3 regions of the Petroclostridium xylanilyticum genome follow, and region 3 is predicted to be linked to each of the others. Evidence: riboswitches for the same ligand, from Rfam matches in the RefSeq annotation. Region 3 holds a riboswitch; each other region holds the start of a gene.
What was found. Region 3 has a riboswitch for S-adenosylmethionine ahead of metK (methionine adenosyltransferase). Riboswitches for the same ligand answer to the same signal wherever they lie in the genome.
Positions count from the first base shown of each region.

Region 1: it holds a riboswitch for S-adenosylmethionine, as region 3 does, so the genes downstream of both, CIB29_RS13030 (trans-sulfuration enzyme family protein) here and metK (methionine adenosyltransferase) in region 3, are expected to answer to the same signal.
Region 2: it holds a riboswitch for S-adenosylmethionine, as region 3 does, so the genes downstream of both, CIB29_RS06370 (homocysteine synthase) here and metK (methionine adenosyltransferase) in region 3, are expected to answer to the same signal.

Region 1 is NZ_NPML01000019.1:149,563-160,600, forward strand. It holds gene CIB29_RS12990 (sugar phosphate isomerase/epimerase family protein) at 1-76, opposite strand, end outside; gene CIB29_RS12995 (Gfo/Idh/MocA family protein) at 280-1,308, opposite strand; gene CIB29_RS18950 (sugar phosphate isomerase/epimerase family protein) at 1,487-1,735, opposite strand; gene CIB29_RS13010 (AraC family transcriptional regulator) at 2,078-2,917, opposite strand; gene CIB29_RS13015 (transposase family protein) at 3,377-3,526, opposite strand; gene larE (ATP-dependent sacrificial sulfur transferase LarE) at 3,580-4,380, opposite strand; gene CIB29_RS13025 (trans-sulfuration enzyme family protein) at 4,437-5,576, opposite strand; gene CIB29_RS13030 (trans-sulfuration enzyme family protein) at 5,573-6,721, opposite strand; SAM riboswitch class I at 6,789-6,888, opposite strand; gene CIB29_RS13035 (spermine/spermidine synthase domain-containing protein) at 7,118-9,436, opposite strand; gene CIB29_RS13040 (S-layer homology domain-containing protein) at 9,883-10,938, opposite strand.
Region 2 is NZ_NPML01000011.1:128,183-139,220, forward strand. It holds gene pdxR (MocR-like pyridoxine biosynthesis transcription factor PdxR) at 1-933, opposite strand, end outside; gene pdxS (pyridoxal 5'-phosphate synthase lyase subunit PdxS) at 1,388-2,266, shown strand; gene pdxT (pyridoxal 5'-phosphate synthase glutaminase subunit PdxT) at 2,296-2,892, shown strand; gene CIB29_RS06350 (aminotransferase class I/II-fold pyridoxal phosphate-dependent enzyme) at 2,941-4,101, opposite strand; gene CIB29_RS06360 (lytic transglycosylase domain-containing protein) at 4,660-5,235, shown strand; gene metX (homoserine O-acetyltransferase MetX) at 5,461-6,576, opposite strand; gene CIB29_RS06370 (homocysteine synthase) at 6,603-7,889, opposite strand; SAM riboswitch class I at 7,967-8,068, opposite strand; gene CIB29_RS06375 (GerMN domain-containing protein) at 8,127-9,080, opposite strand; gene CIB29_RS06380 (sensor histidine kinase) at 9,167-10,540, opposite strand; gene CIB29_RS06385 (response regulator transcription factor) at 10,566-11,038, opposite strand, start outside.
Region 3 is NZ_NPML01000013.1:290,564-301,601, reverse strand. It holds gene CIB29_RS09200 (response regulator transcription factor) at 1-695, shown strand, start outside; gene pnpS (two-component system histidine kinase PnpS) at 709-2,469, shown strand; gene phoU (phosphate signaling complex protein PhoU) at 2,504-3,163, shown strand; gene CIB29_RS09185 (COG2426 family protein) at 3,432-3,902, shown strand; SAM riboswitch class I at 3,964-4,065, shown strand; gene metK (methionine adenosyltransferase) at 4,141-5,331, shown strand; gene CIB29_RS09175 (glycosyltransferase) at 5,536-5,889, shown strand; gene CIB29_RS09170 (MerR family DNA-binding transcriptional regulator) at 6,245-6,631, shown strand; gene CIB29_RS09165 (RNA-guided endonuclease InsQ/TnpB family protein) at 6,615-7,829, shown strand; gene recD2 (SF1B family DNA helicase RecD2) at 8,005-10,209, shown strand; gene CIB29_RS09155 (ComF family protein) at 10,309-11,038, shown strand, end outside.

The DNA of each region.
Region 1 (11,038 bases), on a different contig from region 3:
CAAATTCCTTAAGCTTTATAACCGTTTCCTCCAGGTTGTAGTCCGGAGTACCTACTGTAAAAACTGAAAATTTCATATGATTTCATCCTCCCACCTAGTTTATTAGACAATTGCAGAATCATCAACCTGTTGCATATCAACACTTAACTCATCACTCAACTGACTTTCTGTAGAGGAGAACCCATCGGATTGGTTCATATATTCCGTTAGCTGGTATTGTGCACCAGTCCCCGCGGGCCGCCGCTACAAATAACTCAATCATTTTATGCCATTATGCAATCACCAAGGTTGTTCAAAAGAGTATTTTTGATTTGTTGCCGACGAGCGGTATATCCCCTCAATCATTTTAAGTGATACCATGCTTTCTTCAACTGTAATATATCCTTCACCTCGCTGTTCAACTATACATTGATAAAAATGCTCTATCAGCTTCTTATGACTACCGCCCCAGTAATCTTTGTATCCTGTTTGGTAACGGTTACCGGTCAGCCACTCTTTTTTTCCATCATGTATCATGTAAAGTCCGTCATCATCCACTTTTAATAAGCCTTTCTCACAATGCACCTCAAGCTCTACAGGTGAATTTGCAGTATAGCAGTTGGTAGCATAAAATAGCCCTACTGCCCCATTTTTAAAGTATATTGTCGCATCGGCAGTATCTTCTACCTCTATTACTCCCTGAAGCACACGGGTATCTACATTACCTTTTATTGCCTCCACTTCACCTGCCAGCAGCTGCATAAGATCCAGTGTATGGATGGCCTGGTTAATGAGGACGCCTCCACCCTCAGTTTCAAAGCTCCCTCTCCATCCACTTTGTGTATAGTAGTCTTCATTTCTATGCCAGGTTACTATCCCTTTGACTCCTCTAATTTTTCCTAATAACCCCTTTTGCAGTATTTCTTTTGCTCTAATCGTTGTATCATTGTACCGGTTTTGAAAGCAGACGCCTATATATACATTGTTTCTTTTCGCTTCTGCAGCCATTTCCTGCGCTTGCTCCAAATTGATCGCCACAGGTTTTTCCACCAGCACATGCTTTCCTGCTCTAACTGCATCAATCGCCATAGGAGCATGTAAATAATGAGGCGTACAGATATGCACGACATCTATTTTCTCATTCTTTAACAATTCTCTATAATCCGTATAAAAACTACATTCATATTCTAATGTTGCCGCCCTCGCTTTTTGTTCATCTATATCCACTGCAGAAACCAACTGTGCATAGGAACTGTCTCTAATTGCATCAGCATGTACTTTGAATATAGCCCCACATCCTATAATGGCAGCGTTTAATGTTTTATCCATAATATTCACCTGTTTACAATGAAATTTCTTTCTTGACCTTCTTATATAATGGCAATGTCTATAGCTATTATACTTAAATTTAGCAATTTCAATGGTATGCTTAAAAAGCTCAAGATAAGGTATTATTTATATTGATATTATATCCCAACATTTATATATAATCTTGGGTTTTGTTGCTTTAAATATTGCAAATATTGCGCACATATTCTACGGACTTCCGTGTTAATTCCAATAATGGTTTGCAGTGTGTCTCGATGACTATATTACCTGCATAGCCATCGGTTTTTAAATCGTTCATCTGCCCCTTCCAATCAATATCTCCGTGGCCTACCGGCACAAACACATTTCCCGTGTCAGTTTTTTTGACATCCTTTACATGAACATTATCTATATACTTTTTAGATGTTCCGAAATTCAGATATAGCAAATAGAAAGCGAATAGGCTAAAAATAATTTTACCCCAAAAAAGACGGTAGAATGCGTGTTTGAGTAATACCACAAAAAACACTATTTGTACGGTAAAGCGATTCAATCTCTATCTGGAAGAGAAAATAAAGAAGCAGATGGGCGTCGTGATCTGGATACAGACTGGGGCAAAAAAACATATAGAGGCGTTCGTGAAGATGGAACTGCCTGAGAAAAGGTTGTTAAATGGTTCTGATATAAATTGCATCTTATTGTAGATACAGATTACGAGCTACCAATTGTTTTTGAATTAAAACTACATCATAAAATGTAAAAACAAGCAATGATATCTATAATTTGATAGCTATTTTGTAAAATTTCTGGGAGATACACCTATAATTTTTTTAAATACCTTATAAAAATTGGAGTAATCGGAGAAGCCAACGGAATGACACGCTTCAGTGGCTGGTATTCCGGCAAGCAAAAGTTCCTTTGCTTTCATAATCCGTTTGTAAGTGATGTATTCAATTACTGTAAAGCCTGTGTTTTTCTTAAAAAGATGGCACAGGTAATATTTATTAACAAAGAACTTATGTTCCAATGTATCAAGTGTAATTTTTTCATCCAGATGATTATTAATAAAATCCAATATGGCACTTATTTTCTTATCATATCCGAAAGAGCTTGTGACCACATTTTTCTTTTGATCAAATATTTTATTCAGTGCTACCAACATCTGGACAAAAACAGTTTTAATCATTACATGACGTTCGGCTGATTCTTCCGTGGCACATTTTTCAATTTGGTTAAAATATTTGTTTATACCAAATTGCAGCACATCTTCCGATTCGATTCTGTTATATTGTCCCAGCCTTCTTTTTTCAAAATAATATAACAGATTATATTCTTTACTTTGGAATAAAGAAACATATTCCGGTTTAAAATGTATAACCATTCTTTCGTAGGGGCGGGTTGAATTAAATACGGGTCTGTGAAGCTCACGGTTGTTGATAATGAGGATGTCATTGCGTTTAATATTGTATGCCTGTCCCTCAATGTAGTAGGTAACATCTCCCGAAATAAAATAATACAGCTCGTATAAATCATGGATATGCACGGGAAAATCACCCGGGGGTTGTGCAACTGAATGGACAAAATTAAAATTATTTTCATTGGTCTTGTATCTGCAAAATGTTTTTTCCATAATAACTCCCATATCACCGTAAAAGTAAAGAATCGATATATATATTATACAGGAATAATTGAGAGTTTTAAAGTCGGAGATTACGTATACACACGGCAAATTCATGAACTCATTTCCTGCTAAAACCTTTTCACAAGTTTTTTTAAAAAATGCTATTACAGCATTAATCATATAAGACAGGCAAATTTTTATTGATGTGTCCCCTGGTATTATAATGAACAGGTACGTGACACGCCCAGGGTCTTGACTGATACAGCTTAAAAAAGGCAATACTCTACTAACCAGGTGTTCCTTATTGGAGACACCCAGTAAGGTAAAAGTATTCATTTTAAGCCTCTTCGGTCTCATCCAAAATTTATTCTTAATATATATTCTAAATATTCTTCATCAAGTAATGCATGTACTTTTCTTATCCTTAGGCTTTTTTCGGATGTCTTTTTTCATCTTTTCTTACCATATTTAATGCAAGTCTTTTAAGCATTGCAAGATTTTCAGGAGCTTTTCTTCCCACTCGTTAAATCCGTAAACCACTGCAACTACTGCTATAAATAATATATCAACCAGTTTATGCCAGACTTTTCCTTCCTGTCTTGGATCAAATATTATCATAAAATGTTTAAAAAAACTCCCTTAAATAGCCGTGACTTTTTTAAATTCATCTTCTATAATACCTCATTCATACTTCCGATACGATAACCTTCCAAATCCAGGCACACATAAGTAAAACCTAAGCTTTTTAACTTTTCAGCTACTTTACGCATTAATGCTCTATCCAGAAACCTGTCAAACTCCTGTTCACCTATTTCGATTCTGGCAGTCTCTCCATGGTGGCGTACGCGCAGCTGTCTAAAACCCAGGTCCATGAGGTATTGTTCCGCTTTTTCAACCATTGATAATTTTTCTCTGGTAATCTTGTGTCCATAAGGAAACCTTGATGAAAGACAGGCAAAGGCAGGCTTATCCCAGGTCGGCAGCCCAAGTTGTTTCGACAGTATTCGAATATCTTCTTTTGTCAACTTAGCGTATTTTAGGGGACTTACTACCTGTAATTCCCTCGCTGCCTGCATACCAGGCCTGTAGTCATTCAGGTCATCATAATTGGAGCCATCGGCAACATATTGTATTCCTTTTTCTTTAGCTACTTCCCCAACCTTCCGAAACAGTTCTTTTTTACAGTAATAACATCTATTTGTAGGATTGTTTGAAAACCCTTCAATATCCAATTCTTCAGAAATGATAACAATATGTTGTGCACCAATATCCTTAATATATTCTACTGCTTCATTAAACTCCCTCTCAGGATAGGTAGAAGAACGGGCAGTAACAGCAATCGCTTTCTCCCCTAAAACATCATGAGCAACTTTTATTAAAAAGGTACTATCAACACCTCCGGAGTATGCTACTGCAACGCTTCCCAGGCTTTTTATATAATTTTTTAAATCGTTGAATTTTTGTTCTAACATATTAACAATCTCCTTATCCTTATAAATATTTATATAATACAATTAAATTCGTATTTTCATACCAGTATTGCACCTTTTTCTATATCTTCCATCAAATCCTCAACTTCTTCCAATCCTGCTGATAACCGGATCAATGTATCTGTAATTCCCAATCTCCTACGCTCTTCTTCTGGCATAGAAGCATGGGACATCTTCACAGGGTATGACATGATAGACTCTACTCCACCGAGGCTAACTGCGACTGACCATATTTTTACATTTTTCATGATACTCTTTGCAACTTTTTCTGTGACAGTTTTAAAAGAAAGCACTGCACCTGCTCCGGTTGCCTGTGCCGCATGAACAGCGTATCCATTATGACTTTCAAGCCCTGGATAAAAGACCTCTTCCACCCATGGTTGATTTTTTAACCACCGGGCAATTTTATCAGCTGATTGCTGCTGTATCTCCATCCTTGCTCTCAGAGTTTTGATTCCTCTATGCAGAAGCCAGCAATCCTGGGGTCCTAATACTGCACCATACCCGTTTTGAACAAAATATATTTTTTTTGCAAGATCTTCCCGTTTGGTAACTACCAGTCCCCCGATTACATCACTATGACCTCCAATGAACTTGGTTGCGCTGTGAATGGAAATATCAATGCCTAAATCCAGAGGCCGCTGGAAATAGGGAGACATAAAGGTATTATCAATGATGGTTATAAGGTTATGCCTCCTTGCAATATCTACAGCTGCCCCTAAATCCGTAATTTTTAAAAGAGGATTGGACGGAGATTCCAGATAGAGAGCACGGGTATTGTTTCTAACAGCTTTCTCTATGGCATTTACATCTGTTGCATCTATAAAGGTTACTTCAATGCCAAATTCACAGAAAAATCGTGTGAGAATCCGGTATGTTCCACCATAAAGGTCCTCTGCTGCTATGATATGATCCCCCGGCCGAAATATAGCCAGCACTGATGAAACTGCTGCCATTCCCGATGCAAAGGCATATCCATAGGTTCCCCCTTCCAATGCTGCTATAGTACGCTCCAATGCTTCCCTGGTAGGATTGCCGGAACGTGCATAATCATATTTGCCAGGTCTATCGATATCTTCTTGATGAAATGTGGAAACCTGGTAGATAGGGATACTGAGGGCTCCTGTATTCGGATCTGTTTCATTACCGTTATGCAAAATCTTGGTCCCATATCTCATGCTCTCCCTCCTTCCATAGCTTGTTCCAGGTCTTTTAGCAAATCATCAGCATTTTCTATACCCACAGATAATCTTAACAAATCGTCGGTCACACCAATACGGTTTCTCACTTCTTCTGGGATATCCCCGTGGGTTTGCTTGGCAGGATATGTTATTAAGCTTTCCACCCCGCCGAGACTTTCTGCAAAAGATATAATCCTAACCCTGTTGATAATTCGTTCGATAAATTCTTTACGCTTTACTTTAAACGAGATCATCGCCCCATATCCTTTGGCCTGTTCGCTTATAATATTATGACCCGGGTGTCCTGGCAAACCAGGATAATAGACCTCTTTAACCTCTGGTCTCTCTTTGAGCCATTTTGCTATTTTAAAAGCATTATCCTGCTGCCGGTCCATTCGGACAGCTAATGTTTTAATGCCTCTAATCATTAGCCAACTGTCCTGAGGTCCTAAAACTCCTCCTGTAGAGTTTTGAATAAATTTAATTTTTTCACATAATTCTTGAGTAGCTCCTACGACAATACCTCCTAAAACATCATTATGGCCGCCTAGATACTTAGTAGCACTATGCACAACAATATCTGCACCTAACTTAATAGGCTGCTGTAGATAGGGAGTCATGAAGGTGTTGTCTACAATGGTTAATATCCCTCTGCTTTTTGCTACCGAAGCAACCTCCCGGATGTTGGTGATTTTCATTAATGGATTGGTAGGACTTTCAATAAATATAGCTTTTGTAACTTCCGGCTGGATGGCTGCTATCACTTCTTCGACGTTAGACGTATCCACATAGCTGGCTGTAATTCCATATCTACAGAATATTTTGTCTAAAACCCTATAAGTTCCACCATATAAATCATCAGATACAATTAAATGATCCCCTTTAGAAAAAATCATTAATACTGCTGTAACAGCGGCCATACCAGAAGCAAAAGCATAGCCTCCACACCCTCCTTCCAACTCCGCTGCCAAATCCTCCAATACCTTCCGGGTTGGATTAGATGTTCGGCTGTAATCATATCCGGTTGATACACCCAGAGCTATATGCCGAAAGGTTGCACTGTGATAGATTGGAACACTAATGGAGCCTTTCTCAGAATCTGCACCAATACCTGCCTGGGCAACAATCGTTTCAATGTTCATCATTGCATTCTCCTTCTTTTTAAAACTTAAAAAAACCCCTATTCTGCAGTTGAGAATAGGAGTTGTAATCTCATCTTCCAGAATATCTCTGACGGACTTGGCACCAATACATTAATGCTGGTTGCCGGGCTTCAAAGGGCCGTTCCCTCCACCGCTCTTGATAAGAATGTTATTCAATTGTTCGATGCCTTAACTTTTATATAATGTTAACATTTGATGTCAAATTTAAGTATTCTGATAATTTATATAATTCTTATATGTTTAGTAAGATATTACTATAAGATTGATGTTTTGTCAATAGTATATAAAAAGCTTGAAATGTTTTCCTAAAAGATGTAAAAATAGCCTGACACTTCTCCATTGAAACGTGCAGGCTATTATTTAATGAAGTTTCTCTTATATTTTATTTTGCAAACTCACTAAAATATAAGCAATTCCTCCTGCTATCAATGCACCGTTAAAGCCAAATTCCATAGATAATATAATGGACAGCACAGAACCAACTACCGACATTACCCCGTTAATACCCCACATAACCGGAATGATATCGCTTCTTCCGCTTTCACTTAACAGTTTAAGTCCTCTCGGGAAAGGCATGCCCATAAAGAATCCCTGGATCATCACGATGATGGATGAAATAAGAATTCTATTGACCAGGCTCCAGTCGGAAGTATTTTTAAATACACCTCCCAATATACCAATTAATATCATATTGATTATAACAATTAATACAGGAGGCATATATACATTTTTAATAGTTCTATTAAACAACTTACTGCTGCTCATAAAGGCACCCAACCCGCAGCCTATCAGCAATGCTGCAAGTACATAGGTAAATGCCAGCACGGGATGACCGAGGTACAGTATAAATTTCTGTATGAGAGGAATTTCTATCAGCATGAACCCGGCACCCAGGCCGCTAAAATACAACGCAGGCCTTGAAGCGCCATGTTGGGCAACATAAGGAATAAATAAAACCATACCCCCTACTATCACAGCAGAAAGTATAAAGAGTAATATAGGCGAAATTCCTTTGGTAAAGTTATAAAAATACGGGCTGTCGTCTGTTGCAGGCGTTACGTTATAACTAAAACCTGTCAGGTATTCTGCCATGGAAATATGCTCTTCTTTTATATGACCAAGAGGACCCTGCTCATAGATGTGGGGTGTAAACAAAGGGATATTTCCATTTTCCACTGCTTTCTGTGCCAGTTCTTTACTCTGCTCTTGTGTAAAAGGCGTATTTTTGATAATCACCATGGGATTGTGAATGTGCTCCCCGCCATGCTGGCTCTGGGGCATATTTTTCTTAAAGATTGCCATATATTTAGGTGCATCTTTAACCGGTATACCCTTATTCTTTAATGCTAGTATGGCAGTTGCTACTATTTTCCCCAGGTCTTCCTGGTCATGGGTTAAAAACGCTAGTTTACCGTCCTCTTTAAGATGGTCAAGGTAGTCCTGCATTGCCTCAACAGTATATATATAGTTTTCAGAAAGCGCATAGCCGGCACCCTGAGAAGTACTGGTCATTACCAGCGATAGAAATATGACATCGTACTTATCTTTTGTCTTTCTTATATAGTTCCGTCCATCCTCACCGTATACCCGTACTTCAGGTCTGTCGTAAATATTCCCGTTATAATCTTTAAAATGTCTTACTGCGTCTATGCTGGAAGTATTAATTTCGACAGCGGTGATATCCTTACTTCCACCGGCAAGTGCATATAGTACGTCTCTTCCTCCTCCAGGCCCGATAATTAGCGTACTGTCATTTTTTCCAAACGAAAAAGGCATATATTCGGTATCTTTCTTATACTTATTAAGGCTTTCAGTATTTCCATCAAATCTGTACATAGGCGCATTCGCAGCACCATCGATTGTTACCAGCATCTGGTCAGGGTCTTCCTCAACCTTTATAACGTCAGTTCTTGAAAAGGCATTCCATTTGGTATAGACAATCTTACCTTTTTCTCCCGCTTTTTCAATTTTTCCCAGTGTTTTTGTAACATTTGTTGTGAACCCATTGAAATTCTGCTCAATGAAATTCACATATTGACCCGGTATTAAAAGACCTGCTAAAAATATCACGGGTAAAATATAGTTAACTGCACTTTTTCTTTTTAAAAAGATTGCGAACAGTAATGCTGCTAAAGAAGCAATTACACAAATCAGAATAACTGATCTATACATCCCCAGATAATTTAGTGATAGCAGTACAATGATGCTTCCCAATCCTGATCCCAGCAGGTCAGCAAAATACAGTCTATTACTTATTCCGGAAAGTTCTCTGAAAAGTACAGAAAAATAATATCCACCCAATATAAAAGGTATAGTCCCTAATACGGCATACACCAATAAACCGTTAATATAAGGTAGAATATAGACTATTCCCAGTACCGATATATAGGAGATTGAAAGTACTACCAATGCTTTATATAAGGATTGAATAGGAGGTACATCAGCATCCGGTACTGCTTTTCTTTTTGGTTCGGCTTTATTTGCCCTTCTTTTTTCCTGCTGCCTATAAGCAATAATACCTCCTATACCCAATCCAAATACTGCAAAGGAAGTAATTAAAAATACGTAATGATACCAGAGGATAGCAGAATATATTCTGGTTAATACAACCTGGTATACAAATAATGATATTGAAACAAAAAACACACTTAAAAGAACTAAAATTTTATCCCCGGAGTTTCTTACCTTTAACAAATCCCTTTTCTCCTTTCAAAAGTTAAATTTTATATGAGCAAAATACTCACTGGTATTTTGATTATATACTATACCTATAAAAATACTGTGAATTTTTTGTAAACAATTTGATATATAAATTACGTCCTTTCCATAATATTTTTCAAAAATAAAATATACGTCCTCTCTAATTTTACAGCTTATTATAGCAAGCGCTTGTGAAGAAAATATGAAGAAGTGAAGAATAAAATCGAAGATTTTGATACAACTAATAGGTTTAGGGTTGAAGTAGCAAAGAACAAATATTGCTTAGTCTTCAACAATGTACAAAGTATAAAAGCCCTTGTGTCATTAATAACATAAGGGCTTGGGTTTAATTATCAAAATATTTTTCAATTAACAACGAACTTAGCCGCTAAGTTTACCATTGTTTACAGCAAGATAAAACTTCTATTTTCCCGGATAGCCTATTCAATAACCCGCCGCGCCCCATAGTATCTCGGAGCATAGTAGTAGGGATCATCAATTCTTCCTATTGAAACTGTCTTACCGGTACGCGGAGAGTGTACAAACTTTCCATCCCCAATATAAATGACTCCATGGGAAGGTCCGGGCGCATAACCCTCGAAGAATACCAGATCACCGGGAAGAAGCTCTTCTTTCGAAATTGGCCTTCCTACTTTATACATATCAAAAGAAACACGTGGCAACTGGATTCCGTTTTCCTTAAAGGTATACCATATTATACCCGAAGAATCAAATCCAGAAGGGTTGGCTCCGCCCCACCGGTATGGAACTCCTAAATATTTCATTGCGGTTTGTACAATAAGCTGCCGCTTATCCTTTTCTTTTGAAGCCGTTTCTATAACTTCTTTAGCTCTAGGTTTTACCGGTTCTTTTAGAATTACCCTTTCATTTTTATCTATAACCCTCATAATTACTGCTAAGGCCTCAGCCCGTGTTAAATTTTTATCCCCCTTAAATTCACCGTCAGAATATCCGGCGAGCAATCCCTTTCCATAGGCTTTAAGTACATACTCCTGGTAATTAGGGTGAATATTATCAAAGTCATTGATGTAAAGTTTATAATTATTTAGATTTTCCGGATAAGTTTCATCTAGAGCATTTATAATCACTTTTGCCACTTCTGCACGGTTAATGGGCTTATCTAAATCAGCATCATTAAATTCATTTTTCTCTAAAATTCCTAAAGATTCGGCTTTTCTGATATAGTCCATAGCCCAGTGCCCGTTTTCCGTTGTTTCTTGTTTATAGTCCAAACTCCTTAAAAGCAGAGTCACAAATTCTGCCTTTGTTATTGTTTTATTGGGTTTAAATGTACCATCAGCATATCCACTGATATTCCCCGAGTCAACTAATTTTGATATGTAAGCCGCCGACCAGTCCGATTGTGAAATATCCGAAAAATATGAAGTAGTTTTAGCAGATGCCGGTACACCTGTTACACTTGTTAATAAAAATAAGCTAACTAAGAAAATATTTATTATTATCCTTTTTCTCATGACTTACTCTCCTAACAAATAATTGATTTAGAGATTCTGAAACAATTCTATTAAACTTATCAATTTCAGGTATGTTTTTCTTTAAAAATCAAATTAAATT
Region 2 (11,038 bases), on a different contig from region 3:
ATGCGGCGTGCTGTCTTCTGTAAAGTTTAAGTCAGTCAAGAAATCATCCTCGATTATAAAAAAATTATTGCGATAAGCCAGGTCTAGCAAATATTGCTTCTTTTCCCTGGAGTAGCAGAAAGTTGTAGGATTCTGATAATTTGGCATGGTATAAATTAACTTAGGCCGATAGAGCTTAATATACTTTTCAAGCACACTTATATTTATGCCGTCGTGCTCTATAGGTACTCCCACAATCTTCGCACCTCTTGATTTAAATACTGCAATCGCACCCGTATAGGTTGGATTTTCTACTAAAACATAATCTCCGTGATTAATTAAAGCTTTTGCAATAACATCTATTCCCTGCTGCGCTCCTGAAATAATTTGAATATCATCCTGGTGGGCTTTAATAGAATAGTTCATATTAAGAAATTGAGAGATAGAATGTCTCAAAGACTTATAACCGTTACTTTCATGATAACCGAATGCCTGTCCTTTATCGCGGTCTAAAACTTCAATTAGAACCTTCTTAAAATCTTCAACAGGGAAAAGGTCCGGAGTAGGAGTTGCACTGGCAAAATTAATACTGTTTTCTGAGAGTGTAATTTGTCCCCTGCTCATTAGTTGAATGTCTTCTTCTTCAAAAAAGGTATCTTCTTTTACCTGAATTTCCATATCCGTCGGCTGTACTGCTATATATCTTACCGGAGCAACATAAACCCCACTTCCCGTTTTTGAATACACATAACCATTCTGTTCTAAGAGCTTATAGGCATTGACGACAGTAACTGTATTTACCTCCAGCTGTTCTGCCAGTTTTCTTATTGCAGGAAGCCTTGAACCTTTAGCTATATTCCCCTTAACAATTAATTTTTTTAAATGTTCAAATAGTTGAATATATAATGGAACACTATTACTCCTATCCAATTGTATCGATGCAATTTCCCGCATATTCTATTCCTCCAGAATTGTATTGACACAATACCAATTGTATGTAATAATTGAAGTTAATAAAGCAGTTTGCCAAACATTGTATCGATACAGTTATTATACCAAAACAAGCTTTGCCTGTAAATACTTCGTTTTTAAATAATACTCAACTCAACAAATAACTTAAAAGAATTAGGGTATTTTATAATTAACCAACTTTAAAAATAAATATTTATATAGTTCACAGTTAACAGTTCACAGTAGTAAACGATTTAATAGCTTTTACCGTGAACTGTGAACCGTGAACTGTGAACTGTTAACTTATTGACTTTATCTGCCATGTAAAATCATTATCAGTAAATATATAGATATTAAAGTTGGTTAATTTCATCGATAACTACATTAATTTATTTTTAACTTTAATATTGGTTATCGATATAAACATAAATATTAATTTTAAGAAAGGATGTTGAATATGAATGAAAGATATGAATTAAACAAAAATCTCGCCCAGATGTTAAAAGGCGGCGTTATTATGGATGTTGTAAATGCCGAACAAGCACAAATTGCTGAAAAAGCCGGTGCCGTAGCCGTTATGGCTTTAGAGAGGGTTCCTGCCGATATTCGAAAACAGGGCGGGGTGGCAAGAATGTCCGACCCAAAATTGATTAAGGAAATTAAAGCGGCTGTTTCAATCCCTGTAATGGCTAAAGTAAGAATTGGCCATTTTGTTGAGGCTCAAATTCTTGAAGCTCTGGGTATTGATTACATAGATGAAAGTGAAGTACTTACTCCTGCAGATGAGATGTTCCATATTAATAAACATGATTTTAAAATTCCTTTCGTATGTGGAGCAAGAAATCTCGGAGAAGCATTGAGAAGAATCGGTGAAGGTGCTTCCATGATTAGGACCAAGGGTGAAGCAGGTACCGGCAATGTAGTGGAAGCTGTCCGCCATATGAGGACCATGATGAGCGAAATCCGCAAGCTGCAGAATATGCCTAAAGAAGAATTAATGACTGCTGCAAAAGAAATGGGTGCTCCCTATGACTTAGTAGTATGGGTTGCCGAACATGGAAAGCTTCCGGTAGTAAATTTTGCAGCAGGTGGAATCGCTACTCCTGCTGATGCGGCACTTATGATGCAGTTAGGCAGTGACGGTGTTTTTGTAGGCTCAGGAATATTTAAATCAAGCGACCCGGAAAAAAGGGCAAGGGCCATCGTCAAGGCTACCACTTATTACAACGATCCTAAAGTGCTGGCAGAAGTTTCAGAAGACCTTGGAGAAGCTATGTATAGTTTGGAAATCAGCCAGATTGCCAAAGAAAATCTATATGCCGAACGTGGATGGTAAAAACGGACTGATCTGCAGTGGAGGTTAACATGATAAAAATAGGTGTATTAGGGCTTCAGGGTGCTGTAGCTGAACATATAACAATGTTACATCAGTTTGATAATGTGCAGCCTGTAGTAGTAAAGACGAAACCGGAACTCGACTCTGTAGAAGCACTGATTATGCCCGGTGGTGAAAGTACCGCCATAGGGAAACTGCTTGATGATTTTAATTTGATGGATGTATTGGCGGAAAGGATCAGAAAAGGTATGCCGGTATGGGGGACCTGTGCTGGAATGATTCTTTTGGCGAAAAAGATTAGTAACCATGACAGAACTTTTTTGAATGCTATGGATATACAGGTTCGTCGTAATGCTTACGGAAGCCAGTTGGACAGTTTTCGGACTACGCTTAATATACCAGAAATTTCAGAGGCTGAGATTCCGCTGGTATTTATTCGTGCCCCCTATGTTGAAGAAGCATGGAACGACGTTAAGGTGCTGGCTAAAGTAGATGATAAAATTGTTGCATGCAAGCAGAACAATATGCTGGCAACTTCCTTTCATCCCGAACTAACCAATGACCTCAGTTTTCACAAATACTTCATTGAAAAGATGGTTAAGCCTGGAAACATAAATGCAGACTAGTGATAGTCTGCATTTTTTGTATAACTTAATCAGTTTTAACTTTACATTCTAAATGATTCCACTTTCTTTAATCAACTTAACTGCCCTTAAAATTTTCTGCTCCGATTGAACAAGCGCAAGACGCACATATCCTTCTCCTCTTTCACCAAAGCTGCTGCCTGGAACTACGATTACGCCTGTCTTGTCCAGCAAATCAAAGGTAAATTCTACCGAAGATGAATATTGCCTGGGAATAGGCGCCCATACAAACATAGTTGCCTGAGGCTTATCAATCATCCACCCTATTTCTTTTAGGCCCTCAACAAGTATATCCCTTCTCCTTTGGTAGGTCTGAACAGTTTCCTGTACATAAGTTTGCGGGCCTTGCAATGCAGCAATAGCTACCTCCTGCACCGGCAGGAAAATTCCGTAGTCCAGATGAGATTTTAATATTTTTAATTGTTCTATTACTTTATTATTACCCATCGCAAAAGATATCCTACAACCGGGGATGTTATAGGTTTTAGACAACGAATTAAATTCCACGCCAATATCCTTTGCTCCGGGAATACTCAGGAAACTGCCCCCCTTTATTCCATCAAAAGTAAGTTCACAATAGGCATTATCATGAACCACTACAATATCATATTTTTTTGCAAACCATACCAGCTTTTCATAAAACTCCGGTGGTGCAACAGCAGTAACCGGGTTATTAGGATAAGAAACGATCATCATCTTAGCATTGTGGGCCGTAGTACTATCTATTGCATCTACATCAATAAGAAAGTCATTCTCTCTTAATAACGGCATTTTATGCAGCTTTGCACATGCAATGGAAGGACCTACGCTAAAAATAGGATAGCCAGGATCAGGAACCATTACAACGTCTCCCGGGTCAGCTAAAGTTAGTGCTATATGCCCCAAACCTTCCTGCGACCCCATAAGGGATGTTATTTCATCCGGTTGTAACTGTACACCAAATCTTCTACCATACCATTCAATAACCGTTTCTATCAATTCAGGTTTGTCCTTAACCGCATATATGTAATTCCCCGGGTCCCCTACCGCTTCCTGCATCGTTTTAATAATATGAGGTGCGGGCGGAATATCAGGAGTCCCAATACTAAAATTAATCACTTCTCTACCCTGGGATAATAATTCATTCTTTTTATTATCCAAGTGGGCAAATATAGCAGACGCAAGTCCTTCCATTCTTTTAGAAAATATCATATCTATCACCAACTTTTTTATAGTTCGTAGTTCGTGGTTGGTAGTTTGTAGAAGCATAGTATATCACTATGAATTATTAACTGTAAACCATGAACTATTTCTACAATAATTATACCAGAAAAATAAAAACATCCATATAAAATTGCTAAATAAAATAAAGATTTTATTCCTAAATACTTCCATTTTTTGAACTCTTATGTTATAATAATTAAGTAAACCATACCAAAGAAGAGGGGATTTCAATGAAAGCTAAAGATCAAATACCTATGTGTTGTAATTGCAAACGTGGGAGACGCATACCCCTTACGAATGATATATTATGTCCAATACATGGTGTTGTCTCCGGGAGTTACGCATGCAAAAAATATAGTTATAACTTTTTTTTAAAAAAACCAAAACGTAGAAGAAGCATCAATACTGGTGAATTCAGTTTCAGTGATTTTTCCATAGTTGATATGGAATAATTTTTTAACTATGCTATCATTGCGTATTTTTTTAATTGATTTTACCTCTTATATGGAATATAATATATTTAACTTATAAAACTTACCGGGTGATATGATGAATATAAGGGTTAGTGATATATTTAAAGAAAAATTAGATAGTATACAAGCTCGGACTCCGCTTAAAATTCCTGTAAAAGAAAGTCCTGTGCCATTTCAGGAAATGCTTGATACTGCGATGGGCAAAAATGATACTGCTTTGGATAATCAACCAGCAGATAAATCTCAGCTCATGTCTTCTATTGAAAAGGCTGTATATGAAGCAGGACAAAAGTATAATATACACCCTAATGTCATTAAAGCTGTTATAGCAGCTGAGTCTGGATTTGACGCAAACGCTCTCTCGCCAAAGGGGGCTCAAGGATTAATGCAATTAATGCCCGGTACCGCTAAAGTACTCGGTATAAAAAATCCTTGGAATGTATCCGAAAATATTCATGGTGGAACTAAATACCTAAGAGAGAAACTAGATCAATTTAATGGTGACATAAAATTAGCATTAGCTGCTTACAATGCAGGACCTAATAGTGTAATCAAATATGGTGGCATTCCACCTTATACCGAGACTCAAAATTATGTAAGAAATGTGCTTAAATACATAGATCAATATAATACAGGGCAAAAACGCTAATATGCTTTTATATGAGGGCAAACCTGTGGGCTTGCCCTATTTATATTTATATGCACGTTCTTTGTTATATAGGTGTATTCCTTCTTCGTTGCTTGATTCAAGTTTAATTCTAGAGGAGTGGAGAGTATAATCCACTGAAAATGTTTATACTGCTCACTTTCCACTGTCCACTAATTCTATTGTTAGATTTCGTTTTGATATTTTAAATTTCATACCTCAAATATGTCATAATTTAGCAAAGAAATTTCTAATAATGGGCTCCATTTTCCCTGATTCAATTAAAAATCCATCATGACCAAAGGGTGACTTTATTTCTTTATACTCCACATCAATATTATTCCTCTTCATATCCTGCACAAGCTCCTTCTGTTGACATACAGGGAAAAGAATATCAGAACTTATTCCTATTACCAATGCTTTTCCCTTAAAGGCCTTTAAAGCATTGTCTATGCCGCCAAAGTCTCTCCCCAATTCAAATAAATCCATTGCCCTGGTAAGATAAAGGTAGCTGTTGGCATCAAATCTTTGTACCAGTTTTTTTCCCTGGTAGTGGAGATAGCTCTCTACTTCAAATTCGTTATTAAAGCTTTCGAAGAGATTATTTCCTTCTCTGGCTCTTCTTCCAAACTTTTTTAACATAGATTCGTCACTCTGGTATGTAATCATACCAACCATTCTGGCCAGGGAAAGCCCTGATTCGGGCTGATTCTTGTTGTCATAGTAATCTCCATTATTCCAGTAAGGGTCAAGGGTGATTGCTTTTCTCTGTACCTCATTAAATGCAATAGCTTGTGGGTTCAGGCTCTTTGGTGCTGCCATAACAATAATACTGCCTACCATTTCAGGGTACTGTACTGCCCATTCCAGTGCCTGCATTCCCCCCACAGAACCGCCCACTACTGATACCAGATGACTGACTCCCAGGTAGTCCAGTAACCTTTTTTGAACATTCACCATATCTTTTATAGTAATAATAGGGAAATCCATCCCATACCTTTTTCCTGTTTTAGGATTTACAGAAGACGGACCGGTAGTACCCTGGCATCCCCCTAACACATTGGAACAAATAAAGCAATATTTGGAGGTATCAAACATCAAACCTTTTCCAACAAATTTTTCCCACCACCCCTCTTTAGGATCGTAAGGGTCATGCCGTGTAACATGGGAATCCCCTGTTAATGCATGAGTTATTAATACAACATTCGTTTTATCCTGATTCATCTCACCAAATATCTCATAGGCAACAGTAATAGGGCCAAACTTTTTACCACATTCTAAAATAAAATCTTCATTTTCTGCAAAGGTATAAAACTGTTTATAGCTGCTTGCAGTATTACTCACTACTAGTTTCCCCCTCATGCCTGAAATTATTTAGTCGCTTTGTCAATTGCCTGTTCCAAATCGAATATTAAATCCTCTGCATCTTCTATTCCAATAGATAACCTTACCATATCCGGACTGACCCCTGCAGCTTTTAACCCTTCTTCTGAAAGCTGGGAATGCGTGGTACTTGCAGGATGAATCACCAGGGATTTTGCATCTCCGACATTGGCAAGATGTGAAAAAATTTCCAGGCTATCGATAAATTTTTTTCCTGCCTCGACCCCGCCTTCAAGACCAAAAGTAAATATTGCTCCCTGTCCCTTCGGCAGATACTTTTGTGCCAGATGGTAGTATTTGTTGGTTTCCAAACCGGGATAATTGACCCAGCCTACTTTTGGATGGTTCTCCAAATACCGTGCTATCGCCAGTGCATTGGAACAGTGCTTTTGCATTCTAAGTGAAAGCGTCTCCAAACCTTGAAGGAATAGAAAAGAGTTAAACGGAGAAACCGCCGGCCCATAATCTCTTAATAGTTGAACGCGGGCCTTGATAATAAAAGCAGCCGCACCAATATCTTTTACGTAATTGACACCGTGATAGCTGGGGTCGGGTTCAGATAATCCAGGGAACTTTCCGTTATCCCAGTTAAACTTCCCGCTGTCTACAATAATTCCTCCCATAGAAGTACCGTGCCCGCCTATGAATTTGGTAGCAGAATGTATCACTATATCAGCACCAAAGTCAAACGGTCTGCACAAATATGGAGTTGTAAAAGTACTGTCAACGATGAGTGGTACTCCATTCTCATGAGCAATATTAGCTATTGCTTCCAGGTCGGCAACATTAATGGTCGGGTTTCCTATCGTTTCAACAAAATAGGCCTTGGTTTTTTCTGTAGTAGCATTACGAAAGTTCTCCGGGTCATCAGGATTCACAAGTTTCACATTGATCCCCAGTTTCGGAAAAGAGTGCGTAAATAAGTTGAAGGTACCACCATATAATGTGCTTGCGGAAACTATTTCATCTCCTGCTCCTGCTATATTAAGGATAGCCAATACAACAGCAGCATGGCCGGAAGCTACTGCCAGGGCGCCAACACCACCTTCTAAAGCTGCAACTCTTGCTTCAAATACTTCCTGCGTTGGATTGGAAAATCTGGTGTATATGTGTCCGTTTTCTTTTAATGCAAAAAGATTTGCAGCATGCTCAGAATCTCTAAACATATATGCAGTCGTCTGATAGATGGGTACGGCCCTCGAGCCGGTAGCAGAATCGGGCACCTGCCCTGCATGTACTTGCAACGTATCAAAACCTAGATTTCTTTTTCTCATATATTACTGCCTCCTTAAAAAACAAAAATTAAAACCTCCTGTGAGACAGGAGGCTTATTATTTTTCTCTATTAATTCCTCTTATCTCTCAGGTAAAAACCTGCTGGATTTAGCACCACTGCGATTTACGCCGGTTGCCGGGCTTCACTGGGCCAGTCCCTCCGCCACTCTTGATAAGATTTAACCTTTATTAAATTAATATGATTTTAACATTGACTTTAACATTTGTCAATAAAAATTACTTTTTGATAATTTCAGGATCTCTTTCAACAGGCTCTTTTAATGCCATATGCCCTTTAAAGGTTTCAATCTTTTGTCCTTCTATTAAAAATTGTACTTTATTAATATGTTCAAGCTCGGTAAGTGAATTAACAATAGAATAAATCGTCATAATTTCACCTGCGGATCCCCCGGGGTGTTCTGTCCTAAACTCATTGGACAAATTTACAAAACATATACCCTCTTTTGTTTCTATGGAAAGCAGTTTCGTTTGTGCGGGTACCGTAGCAAAAAGATTTTTATCCTTAGGCCCCTTAATAAGCTCTTCTATTACATATTTCTCCACAGGCTCGTTATCTTTAACCACTACTACTCTCTTCTCAGGTACGAGATTCTCCCAGCCATTTCCGGCAAAGTATAACGTCAATGTAGTTTTGTCTTTTTCTGAAGGAGCGGCTTCAAACACTACGTCATCTTTACCTAAAGGTCCAAAAGGTTTGCCGCTGGGACCAATAAGTTCTTTTCCTTCTACTAAAATCAATACCTTCTGTATATTAGGTAAATCAGATAATGTATTCACCAGTGAAAAGCGTGCAACGATCTCGCCAATATCACCCGATTTATAATATTCCTTCGAAAAATTAACTGTGACTAAAGTACCCTCTTGCTTAATATCCAGTAACTTAGTCCCTTCCGGAATGGCTTTTTTCATTTCTAAACTTACAGGCCCTTTTAGTAATTCCTGTATGGCGATTTTAGGCAATTTCTTTGTATCTTCCACAACAACTTCTCTGGTCTCGGATAATATTTTACTATTTTCCTTATCGGTAAAATACAAGTTTATTTTTTGTTTATTTTGTGGTTTTGCCTGAAGCATGTCCGCTGATTTTTTTATATCACCTCTACCCATACTGCAACCCCACATAAAAGCAATAATTAAAAGTAATACTGAGACCAGAAATATTTTTTTCATACAAAAACCTCCAAAAAATCATACTATAGCTTGAATAAGTATATATGATAAAGTTTACAAAAACATTACTAATTGTTACGAAAATATTAAGTTTCACGATAAGGAATAGTAATCTTAAACCTACTTCCCTTTCCTTCTTCGCTTTCTACCTGTATATCTCCTCCATGAAGCTTTACAGCGTCCAATGCGATTGAAAGCCCCAGCCCTGTACCGCCGGTTTCCCTCGCTCTTGCCTTATCAACTCTATAAAACCTGTCAAAGATTTTGTTTATTTCAGTACCGGAAATGCCAATCCCATTATCTTCTACAATGATAGTAACGCTGTATTCAGACTTATCAATGTCTATTGTTACATTTCCTCCTTCCGGAGTATACTTAATACTGTTGTCAACAATATTAAAAATTGCCTCCCATATTTTATCTTCATCAACCAGTACAAAAATATCTTCATTAGCTTTTAATCTTAATTCTATACCCTTTTTCCCGGCCAAAGGAGATAAGCTTTTTACTATTCCCTGCAAAAGCGCCTTCATGTTGACATTTTTCATTTCCAATTCATTTTCAAAGATATCCATCCTGGTAAGCATAAGGAGTTTATCAATAATTCTTGATAAACGGTTGATCTCGTTATTGATATCGCTCAAAAACTCTTTTATAATCGGCATCTCCAATTGCTGCATATGCATAAGGGACTCTGCTAACACTTTAATCGAACTCAGGGGTGTTTTAAGTTCATGGGAGGCATCGGATACAAATTGGTGCCTTTTTTCTTCCACCTGATTTAAACGTTCGATCATTTTATTAAAAGCTGTTCCCAATTGAGCAATTTCATCATTTCCTCTTATTTCAACCTTTCGATTTAGCTTTCCATCAGACATATCCCTGATTGCAGCAGTCAATTCTTCTACAGGACCCGTTATAACTCCTGCAAGAAAAAAACTTAATAACCCGATGAGCAAACTTACAACTAAGGTAATGCCGTATAGTTTTTTTCTGAAATCTTTTAAAAAGTCAACAATATTTTGTGCAGAGGTAGATAGATACACTACACCTCTCGTTTCTTTTTCCTTAACAATTGGTACTGCTGCATTAATGACCCATCCGGTTTCTTCTTCAAAATGAGTTTGCACATCATTGCCTTTCAGTGCCTTTACCACTTCCTCTTTTAAAAGCACCTTGCCTTTCAGGTTGTTTGCTTCAGCCGTATCAAATAAAACTTTGGCTTCTTTATCCGTTACGATAACCCGGATATTTTTATCAATTTCTAATTGCTTGATGGTCTGCTTAATCAATTCGTCGCTGTATTCGATATACTGTGAGGTGATATTTGCAACTACATTTGCCCTGGTAAGCAATTCTACACCTCTTTGATTAAAAGAGTATTCTTCTAAAGAATCCTGTATATAAATATCTATTAAAAATAATGTCAACAGAATAATAAGAAAATAGGTTATAACCACCCTCCACCTGATACTGAAGAACCGGTTACTGGATTTCTTTAAAATAATAACCAACTCCCCATTTTGTTAATATATAATCAGGTTCAGCCGGGTTGGGCTCGATTTTCTCTCTTAACCGCCTAACATGAACATCCACAGTCCTTATATCACCCGGATAATCATAACCCCAGATGATATCCAGCAGGTTCTCCCTGCTGTAGACTCTTCCCGGATTAGAAGCAAAAAGGTCAATCAGGTCAAACTCCTTCGCAGTCAATTCAATTTCCCTGCCTTTTATTTTTACCTTTCTCGAATTGTAATCCAGTTCAATATCCCCTTTGGATAAATTACCCTTGCGTGGTTCATGCCCGGATGATGTCACCCTTCTTAAAATTGCTTTTACCCTTGCCTTCAATTCTAAAATATTAAAGGGTTTGGTAAGATAATCATCAGCACCATATTCCAATCCAAGAATTTTATCAATGTCTTCATTCTTCGCAGTCAGCATGATGATAGGAA
Region 3 (11,038 bases):
TGGATAAAAAACAAATATTTGTAGTTGATGATGAAATGCATATTCGTGAATTGATTCAATATAATCTTCAAAAGCATGGCTATGAAGTAACTACCTTTGAAAAGGGTGAGGATCTCCTGCAAAAGCTTAAGCAAAGCCCGGCGGATATGATTTTGTTGGATCTAATGCTTCCGGGAATGGACGGGTTGGATGTTTGCAGGACACTGCGTTCTATGGATGAAACCAAGCACATACCCATTATTATGCTTACTGCAAAAAGTGAAGAATTTGACAGGGTTTTAGGCCTGGAAATGGGAGCGGACGATTATATTACCAAACCATTTAGTGTTCGGGAACTGGTCGCACGAATCAAGGCCGTATTTCGTAGGACAAATTATGAACCGGAGGCGCAGACTGAAACGGGAACCATTCATATAAAGGATATTACCATTAATCTAAATAAGCGGGAAGTTTACAAAGGGGATAAACTGCTTCAGTTAACACTTAAGGAGTTTGAACTTTTGAAAATACTTGCACTCAATAAAGGGCATGTATTGTCCAGGGATGTCTTACTGGATAAGATTTGGGGTTATGATTACTGCGGTGAAACAAGAACTGTAGATGTTCATATCAGGCATTTAAGGAAATTGATTGAGGACGAGGCGGAAAATTATATCGAAACGGTCCGGGGCGTTGGTTATAAGTTGAAGGGATAGGAGAATAATGGTCATGCAGAAAAAGATCATGATTAATTATATCCTAATAGTATTGCTTGGCACGCTAATCACCGGGGTATTTTCCTATCAAGTAGCCCAAAAACATTATGTCTCCGAAGTAGAAAATAAGCTGTTGGTTGTAGGGCATTTGATAAAAAAAGAAGTCCAGTTGATAAATGGAACTCGCAATACAGATAAATTAAATGAGCTTGCTGTGGATTATGGAGCAACAACAAAAATCCGGGTAACTTTTATTAATAAACAGGGGGAAGTCTTGGGGGACTCATCTACAGATTATACAACTCTTGAAAACCATGCAAATCGTCCGGAAATTATAGAGGCTTTTGAATATGGCATTGGTGAGAGTACCCGCTATAGTACTTCTATAGGAAATTATCTGAAATATGTGGCTATAAGAGTAGAGGGAGAGCCTGAACCTATCGTGCTTAGGTTGTCCATTCCTATTGAGGATATCAACAATATAAGGGAAAAAATGGTTTCCTATATTGCCCTGGGAATTTTTGTTGCATTTGTTATTGCAGGTCTTTTGGGAATACAATTCACCAATAAATTCACCAAACCTGTAAAGCAGTTAACAAACTTTGTTAGAAGTATTGCAAAGGGAAATTTTAAGGGAAGTATAAACATTGATGTCAACAATGAAATTGGTGAACTTGCGCATTCCTTTATGCACATGAAGAATGAACTGGATAAGACCATTACGGAACTATGGCAGAAAAATGTTGAAATGGAAACCATCATTAACAGCATGATCGGTGGATTAATTGCGTTAGATAACGATAATCGCATCATTTTAATAAACAATACTGCTATAAAGATGTTTAATATTAAAAATAAAAAGATTATAGGAGAAAATATCCTTCTGGTAGTCCGCAACCATGCTTTCAATCAATTTCTAAAGGAATACAGTGATGTTTTAACGCCTGAGAAACAGCAGGTTCTTGATATTCAATATGATGATAAATATTATAAGATTTACCGTTCACCCATAGAAACCAAAGCAGAAAAAAATAGTGTTATAGGGACGCTCTTTATCATACAGGATGTAACTAACATCCGAAAATTGGAACAGATCCGAAGTGAATTTGTATCTAACGTTACTCATGAATTAAAAACTCCTCTCACTTCTATTAAAGGATTTATTGATACTTTAAAGAGTGGAGCCATACATGATGAGGAAGTTGCAGAGCGCTTTCTTGATATTATTGACATAGAAGCAGAAAGACTTACCGTGCTTATTGAGGATATTCTTGAACTTTCAGAGATAGAAACAATGAAACAGGATGTACGCATAGATGATTACAATTTAGAGGATATTATAAAAGAAGTCATTGATATTGTTTCGCAGAATGCAGAGAAGAAAAATGTACAGGTATATTATGATATGGAACCCTCCATCTCACAGGTACATGTCAATAGGGACCGGTTAAAACAAATGTTGATTAACCTTGTGGATAATGGAATCAAATACAACAACCCCGGTGGCGAAGTGCAGATTGTATGTAAAAGATTCAACAAAAATATAGAGTTTCATGTTTGTGATAACGGTATAGGAATTGCGAACGAACATATTCCACGACTGTTTGAAAGATTTTACAGGGTAGACAAAGGGCGTTCCAGAAACCAAGGGGGGACGGGATTAGGTCTTTCGATTGTGAAACATATTGTAAACTTATATAATGGAGATATTCAGGTGAAAAGTGAAGTTGGAAAAGGAACAGAGTTCATAATTAGATTGCCTATTGCGATATAGTTATTTAACAAATTTAGCATAAGGGGGGAAAGGCATGAGTACAAGGCATGGATTTGATGAAAGTTTGCGGGATTTGCACTATGATGTTGTACGTATGGCAAGTTTGGTAGAGAAGTCTATTGAAGAAGCTATTCTTGCTTTAAAACAAAAAGATAAAGAACTGGCACAAAAGGTAATACAACAGGATGACGAAATAGATGAGATGGAAAGAGCCATAGAAAAAAAGTGCATCAGGTTGATAGCTACCCAGCAGCCCCTGGCAAAGGATTTAAGACTGATTACATCCATATTGAAAATGATCACTGACCTGGAGAGAATTGCTGACCATTCTGCAGATATTAGCGAACTTATACTAAAGATTGCAGATGAAGAATATATAAAACCGTTGGTAAATATTCCTAAAATGGCATCCGTAGCCCGTGATATGGTTAGGAGCGCTATAGATGCATACATCAATAATGATATAAAAATGGCAGAGGATGTTTGTTCCAAGGATAGTACCGTAGATAATTATTTTGAGTCCATTATTAACGATTTGCAGGAACTTATGAGAAAAAACCCTCAGAATATCAATCAGGCTACCACCTTTATATTTATAGTCAAATATATAGAAAAAATCGCTGACCATGCAACAAACCTGGGGGAATGGGTAATTTATATTATTACCGGAAGGCATGAGAGTTTAAATACGTGAGTTTAAATAAACATTTGCTTTTTATTTGCGTATATATTAAAATAGTGAGGGAAAATAGGCGGAAATCATTACACAGTTTAATATATAAATAACACTAAGTATGTTACATTATTGTTATTTTGTTCACGGTTCACAGTTCTCAGTTCACAGAAATTAGCCAAGAAAATACCGTGAACCGTGAACTGTGAACTAAAATAGACAATGTAAAGTACTTAGTAATACTTATATAGTAAAAATATTTTTATCATTTTATAAAGAGGTACAGTACATGGAGTTTATTTCTGAAATCTTTGGACAATTACGTAATGAGTTAACAGTTCTCGCAATAGCTGCAGTGCCTGTATTGGAATTGCGAGGAGCCATTCCGGTAGGTATGGCGATGAATATGGACTGGAAAGTAGTATATATATTAAGTGTGTTGGGAAATCTAATACCAATACCATTTATTATTATATATATGCGGCCGCTGTTCTCATTTTTAAGGAAAACCAAATACTTTCAAGGAATAATACAACGGATTGAGCAGAGAACCATGAAGAAAGCTGAAACGGTAATGAAGTATAGTGCTTTTGGATTGTTTATATTTGTTGCAATTCCTTTTCCGGGTACCGGGGCATGGACGGGGGCTATGATAGCAGCGATGCTGGATATGAGAATGAAATATGCGATACCGGCTATATCCTTAGGGGTAATTGCTGCCGGTATTTTGGTAATGAGTATAAGCTATCATATATTTTAATGGTTGACTATTTTGTCGATATATGCTATATTATACTCGAATTAAATTAATAATAATTGTTTCCTTATCAAGAGAGGTGGAGGGACAGGGCCCTGTGAAACCCGGCAACCTGCGTCAGCGAAGGTGCCAATTCCTTCAGAATAAATGTTCTGAGAGATGAGGAGAAAGTGTGGTTAATTACCCCCTCTTACTGTCAGCAAGAGGGGTTTAATATTTTTATAAAAGGAGAGAACGTTATATGTCGAGAAAGTTATTTACATCAGAATCTGTTACTGAGGGACATCCAGATAAAATCTGCGATCAAATTTCTGATGCTGTTTTGGACGCAATATTTGAAAAGGACCCAATGGCAAGAGTAGCCTGCGAAACATCTGTTACTACCGGGCTGGTATTGGTAGCAGGAGAAATTACCACCAGCTGTTATGTAGATATCCCCAAAATCGTAAGAGAAACAATTCGTGGAATAGGTTATGATAGAGCAAAATATGGCTTTGACTGTGATACGTGTGCTGTTTTGACTGCAATAGACGAGCAATCCCCTGACATTGCTATGGGGGTTGATAGAGCGTTGGAAGCTAAAAAAGGTGAAATGAGTGAAGAAGAGATAGCTGCGATAGGTGCAGGAGATCAGGGAATGATGTTTGGCTTCGCTTGTGATGAAACCCCTGAATTAATGCCTATGCCTATTGCACTTGCACATAGAATGGCAAGAAAACTGGCTGAAGTAAGAAAGAATGGTACTCTTGAATATCTCCGTCCGGATGGAAAGACTCAGGTAACTGTTGAATATGAAGATGACAGACCTGTTAGAATAGATACAATTGTCGTATCCACCCAACACAGTCCTGAAGTGGATCATGATACAATTGAAAAGGATATCATGGAGCATGTAGTTAAGCCTTCTGTTCCTGCAGAGTTATTGGATGCGCAGACCAAATATTTTATCAACCCAACCGGAAGGTTTGTTGTAGGAGGACCACAGGGAGATGCAGGCTTAACAGGAAGAAAGATTATCGTAGATACTTATGGTGGATATGCTCGTCACGGAGGCGGCGCTTTCTCAGGAAAAGATCCTACAAAAGTTGACAGATCTGCTGCCTATGCTGCAAGATATGTTGCAAAGAACGTTGTAGCTGCCGGATTGGCAAGAAAATGTGAAGTACAGCTTGCATATGCTATCGGTGTAGCAAAGCCTGTTTCAGTATTGGTAGAAACCTTCGGAACTGCAAAGATTCCGGAAGAAAAGATCCAAGAGCTCATTGTTAAGCATTTTGACCTGAGACCTGCCGGCATTATCAAGACTCTTGACCTGAGAAGACCAATATACAAACAAACCGCTGCTTACGGACACTTCGGAAGAACAGACGTAGATCTTCCATGGGAGAGAACAGATAAGGCGGAAATACTTAAGAAGGAAGCAAGCCTTTAATAGAATTGAGATATGTAAAATACTTGGTGCGTTCCATGTAATTTCAGAAACATAACTAAGCCTATCATTGGAATTTTTTTGATAACTCCAATGATAGGTTTTTGTTTATTTTTTTACAAACGCCCATACTGCAAATAAAGTACAAAAAACAAGGTTTCACCAAAACAACAGCATCCGCATATAGTAGTAGTGGGGTGATGCAACATGCTGGACATTCTTATTCAATCCCTGGTTTGTTTCTTTGCTGTGTACGGTGCAATCCAGATGGGATTTAATATCTATAATACTTTAACTGGCATACAGTATAAAAAAGATGATATATACATAATTGTTACCGTTAAAAATCAGCAAGACACAATAGAGGGGATCATCCGGTCGATTGTATGGCGGAGCTTGAATAATCATCACGGGGGGACCGTACCCAATATTTTAGTAGTCGACATGGGTTCAACCGACGATACGTTGAAAATACTGAATAAACTCTGTGGAGAATATGATTTCATTCAGGTTACTGATAGTGAAGGGTATATGAAAATACTACAGAAAATAATACATTAATAAAGTAAACGGCACAAATAATGATGAAAATATGCTTGATTGCTCAGGGCTTCGACATGGGGACGGTTCCTCAGTCGCATGAAAAGCGCATTCGACAGACGAACCGTCCCCAAGTCGCATCCCTTCTTCCTGCTAAAACGGACTTTTTTTGTGGTTTCGGTTTTACTCCTCACTCCCCACTATTTTCATATTTATATAAAAACTCCTTCACTCCAGCCTTCAAATGATGTATACTTAAAACAAATAAGCCTGTTTTATAGGGATTGACAACAGTTAATAAAAAGTTATAAAAAGTCATAAATTAATGTTGACATTTATAATTTAGTATAGTCTAATACAATTAGAGGTGGTTAATGTGAAGTATTATACTATACATGAGTTTTCTAAATTAGTTGGAAAAACTCCTCAAACATTAAGAAACTGGGACAAAAAAGGATTACTTATTCCACATCATACAGGTGCTAATGGATATAGATATTATTCGCATGACCAATTAAAACAAGTATTAAATATTAAAAAAGATAGATTGTTAAGATTTGGTTTTGAATTGGTGGAATATATATCTAATCTGTATGGATGTGAAATTGAAGTAATAGATAGTACAGAAAAAACTGAACAACAAGAACTTGTTGAAGATTTAGTGCAAATAATAACTGTATTTTCTTGTAAACTTCAAGGTAAAAGAGCAAACAAAGCACGTAAAATGATTGAGGAGTTGACCGAAGATGATAAAGACAATTAGAGTACAATTATTACCTAACAATAAACAAAAGACTTTATTAAAGAAATGTGCAGATGTAGCACGATGGGCTTATAATTGGGCTTTATCTAAGCAATTAGAAAATTTTAAAAACGGTGGCAAGTTTATAAACGATGAAGAGTTAAGAAAGGAACTAACACAACTAAAGAAAAATCCTGAATATAATTGGTTAAATGAAGTTTCAGCACAAATACCAAAACAAGCAATAAAGGATTTATGCATAGCTTATAAAAACTTTTTCAGAATAGAAAATAAACATTATTCTGAAAAAACTAAGAAAAAAGCATTAAGACAAGGTAGACAATTGACAGTTTATGATTTAGAAGGACATCCAAAATTTAAAAGCAAAAAAGATGTACAACAAGGGTTTTATCACAGAGAAGATTTAGGACATTTAAAATTTAAAGGTGATAAAGTAAAACTTGAAAAGATAGGATGGATTAAACTATCTGAAAATAGAATCGAATTACAAACAGCGGAAAAATTTTATAATCCAAGAATAAAATTTGATGGTTTTAATTGGTTTATAACCGTAAGTATTGATTATAAACCTACCAACAACCAAAAGTATTCAGATGGAATAGGCATTGACTTAGGAGTTAAAGATTTAGCAGTAATTAATGATGGTAGAAAAATACCTAATATTAATAAGAGTCAAGAAATAAGAAGATTAAATAAAAAATTAAAAAGACTCCAACGTAAATTATCAAGAAAATATGAAAAACAAAAAGAAGGAGGTGTAAACCGTTATAAGAAAACTAAAAACATTATTAAGTTGGAGTGCCTTATTCGTAAAGTCCATAAAAAAATAAAAGACATTCGTACAAATTATTTACATCAAGAAACTGCTAAACTGGTGAAAGCCAAGCCAGAGTTTGTGTGTATGGAAAATTTAAATATTAAAGGTATGGTTAAAAACCATAAATTAGCAAAATCCGTACAAGAACAAATGTTTAGCGAGTTTCGTAGAATAATGGAATATAAATGTAAATGGAATCATATTAGGTTTATAGTAGCAGACAGGTATTATCCATCAAGCAAGACATGTAGTGAATGTGGATATATTTTAGATAAGATGTCTTTATCAACAAGAAAATGGGTGTGTCCTGAATGTGGAATAATGCATGACAGAGATATAAATGCAGCTATAAATCTAATGAAATATGGAAAATCAGCATAATTCACTTAACGAATTATGTTGGTATGTACGGTGTCGTTACATCGGAATTTAAGCCTTTGGAGAGTCATACCAAACGCAAGTAGGATTCCGAAAGCGGACTCTAGGAATAAGGAAAAGAACATAAAAGCTATAAAATTTATAACTTTTTATAAGTTTCTTATAACGGGACTAAGGATTGGAAACGATTGAAGCAACGGTAGAAGAGATAGTTTTTGTAAATGAAGGCAACGGTTTTACCGTGTGTGACATTAACTATAATAAGGAACTGGTCACTGCTGTAGGATATATGCCCTATCTTAGTGTAGGAGAAACTGTCAAGCTGGTAGGAAACTGGGTTACCCACCATGACTATGGTGAACAGTTCAAGGTAGAATATTACGAGAGGGTGCTGCCGTGCACCGTTGCAATGATCCAGAAATATCTGGCTTCCGGGGTTATTAAAGGAATTCGTGAAGCTACTGCCCAGAAAATTGTGGACAAGTTCGGAGAAAAAACATTGGAAATTATTGAGAATGAACCAGAGCGTCTGGCGGAGATAAAGGGAATCAGTGTAAAAAGGGCGGCTGAGATAGGCCAGAGCTTTTGGGAACAGAGGGAAGTCCGCAAGGTTGTAATGTTTTTGCAGCAGTATGGGGTTACCCCGAATTATGCGGTAAAAGTATATAAAAAATTTGGTAACGATGCAATAGACCAAATCAAAAAGAACCCCTATATATTATCAGAAGAAATATACGGGATTGGATTCAAGACTGCTGACAAGATTGCATTAAGTATGGGAATAGAACTTAATGATGTGGAGCGGGTAAAAGCCGGGGTAAAGTATGTACTTACCTATAATAATAGCTCTGGAGGCCACACATTTCTGCCCAAAAATGTCCTTGTACAATTATCGGCAGAGTTATTGCAGGTCTCAGTCCAGGAGATAGAGTATGCCATTATTTCCATGATGGTGGATAAATCGGTTTATGTAGAGAAAATGAAGGATATGGAAGCGGTATATCTTGCTCCTTTCCATCATGCAGAAATGAGTGTTGCCCGGCGGCTTATGAATATTGCATTTGCACAAATGCAAACAGAATTACAGGATATTGATAGAGAAATCGCGGATATAGAACAGGAGATAGGTATTACTCTGGCTGACCAGCAAAGAGAAGCAGTTAAGGAAGCATTGTGCAATGGTGTATTGGTAATAACCGGAGGGCCGGGAACAGGTAAGACTACAACAATTAATACTATTATTAAACTGATGGAAAAAAGGGGTTACTCTATTGCGCTGGCAGCTCCCACAGGGAGAGCATCAAAAAGAATGTCAGAAATGACCGGGAAAGAAGCCAAGACTATACACCGGCTATTGGAGATCGGTTATATGGATGAGGGAGACCAGTTGCAGTTTGCCAGAGATGAGTCCAATCCGCTGGATATAGATGTAGTGATTATTGATGAAACTTCCATGGTAGATATCCTTTTGATGAATGGTCTTTTAAAAGCAATTACCCCTGGCGCACGCCTGGTCATGGTAGGAGATGTAGACCAATTACCTTCCGTTGGACCTGGAAATGTTTTAAGAGATATCATAGAGAGCGGTATGGTGAAGGTTGTCAGGCTCACTGAAATATTCCGGCAGGCCCAGGAAAGCATGATTATTGTCAATGCACACAGGATTAATAAAGGGGACTACCCTCTACTTAATGTAAAAGACAAGGATTTTTACTTTATGGCAAGGGATACTGCACCGGAAATTGTATCTTCCATTGTGGAACTCTGCAAACACAGGCTTCCGGCATTTTACGGTTACGATTCCATCCAGAGTATTCAGGTACTTACTCCTATGCGCAAATCTCCGGTGGGCATAATAAATTTAAATGCGGAACTGCAAAAAGTGCTCAATCCTCCGTCGAAAGACAAAAAGGAGAAAGTTTTTCGTGATTGCCTATTCCGTGAAGGCGACAAGGTGATGCAGATTAAAAACAATTATAATATAAGATGGGAAAGAATAAGTGACCAAGAGGAAGGTACGGGAGTATTCAACGGAGATGTAGGGTATATCCAGAAGATTAATGACGAAGAAAGCACTATGACCATTATTTTTGACGATGATAAAAAAGTAGAATACGACTACAATCAGCTGGATGAACTGGAACTGGCCTATGCAATTACGGTACACAAAAGCCAGGGAAGCGAATTCCCGGTTGTTGTAATGCCCATGTTCCCAGGTCCTCCCATGCTCATGTCAAGAAATCTCTTGTACACCGCCCTCACCAGGGCCCGGGAGCTTGTAGTACTTGTGGGTAAAGAAGGTACCATCAAGATGATGATAGATAATAATAGAGAGATGAAGAGATATTCGGGGTTGGCGGAGAAGCTTAGAAAACAGCTTTGATTTTTTGAGATAAAGATAAAGATTTGATACAAGCCTTGGAAATTCTATACCTTGAAATTCTGGCGGATGGGACAATCACAAAAAATGGAGTGTGAGACTATGCCGAATGAAGCATCGTACATAAGACGTGTTACTGACTTTATTTTGGACCTCATTTTCCCACCCAAATGTATTTTCTGCAATACTATTCTATCTCCGGGTGTGGAACTGGAAATATGTATGGAATGCTATGACAAAATCCCTTTTATCCAGGGAAAAGTTTGTAATACATGCAGCCAGCCTATCGATACTCCCTATGGTCCTGAACAATGTATGGACTGCAGGGATGCACATCATTATTTCAAGCAGAATATTTCTCCTTGCGAGTATAAAGGAATTATAAGAGAGGCAATTGTCAAATTCAAATTTTTTGGAAAAAAGCACTATGCAAAAACTTTAGGTCAATTAATGTTGAAAAAAATAAAACAAATGACAAATTTACCGACTTTTGATATAATTATATACACACCTCTCCATGAGAAAAGATTATCGGAAAGAGGATTCAATCAGGCAAAACTGCTGGCAGAGATAATTTCACAGGAGTTAGGGTGCCGCCTGGGAGAAAATATCCTCTTAAAAGTAAAAGAGACCTTACCTCAGAGCAAATTAACCCGGCAGCAAAGACAAGAAAATATCAAGAATGTCTTTCAAATTAGTGATAAAAATATAGTACAGGGTATGAAAGTACTATTAGTAGATGATGTATATACCACCGGAATGACGGTAAATGAGTGTTCCAAATTATTAAAAAAAGCAGGCGCAAAAGAAATATTTGTTGTTACTGCAGCGA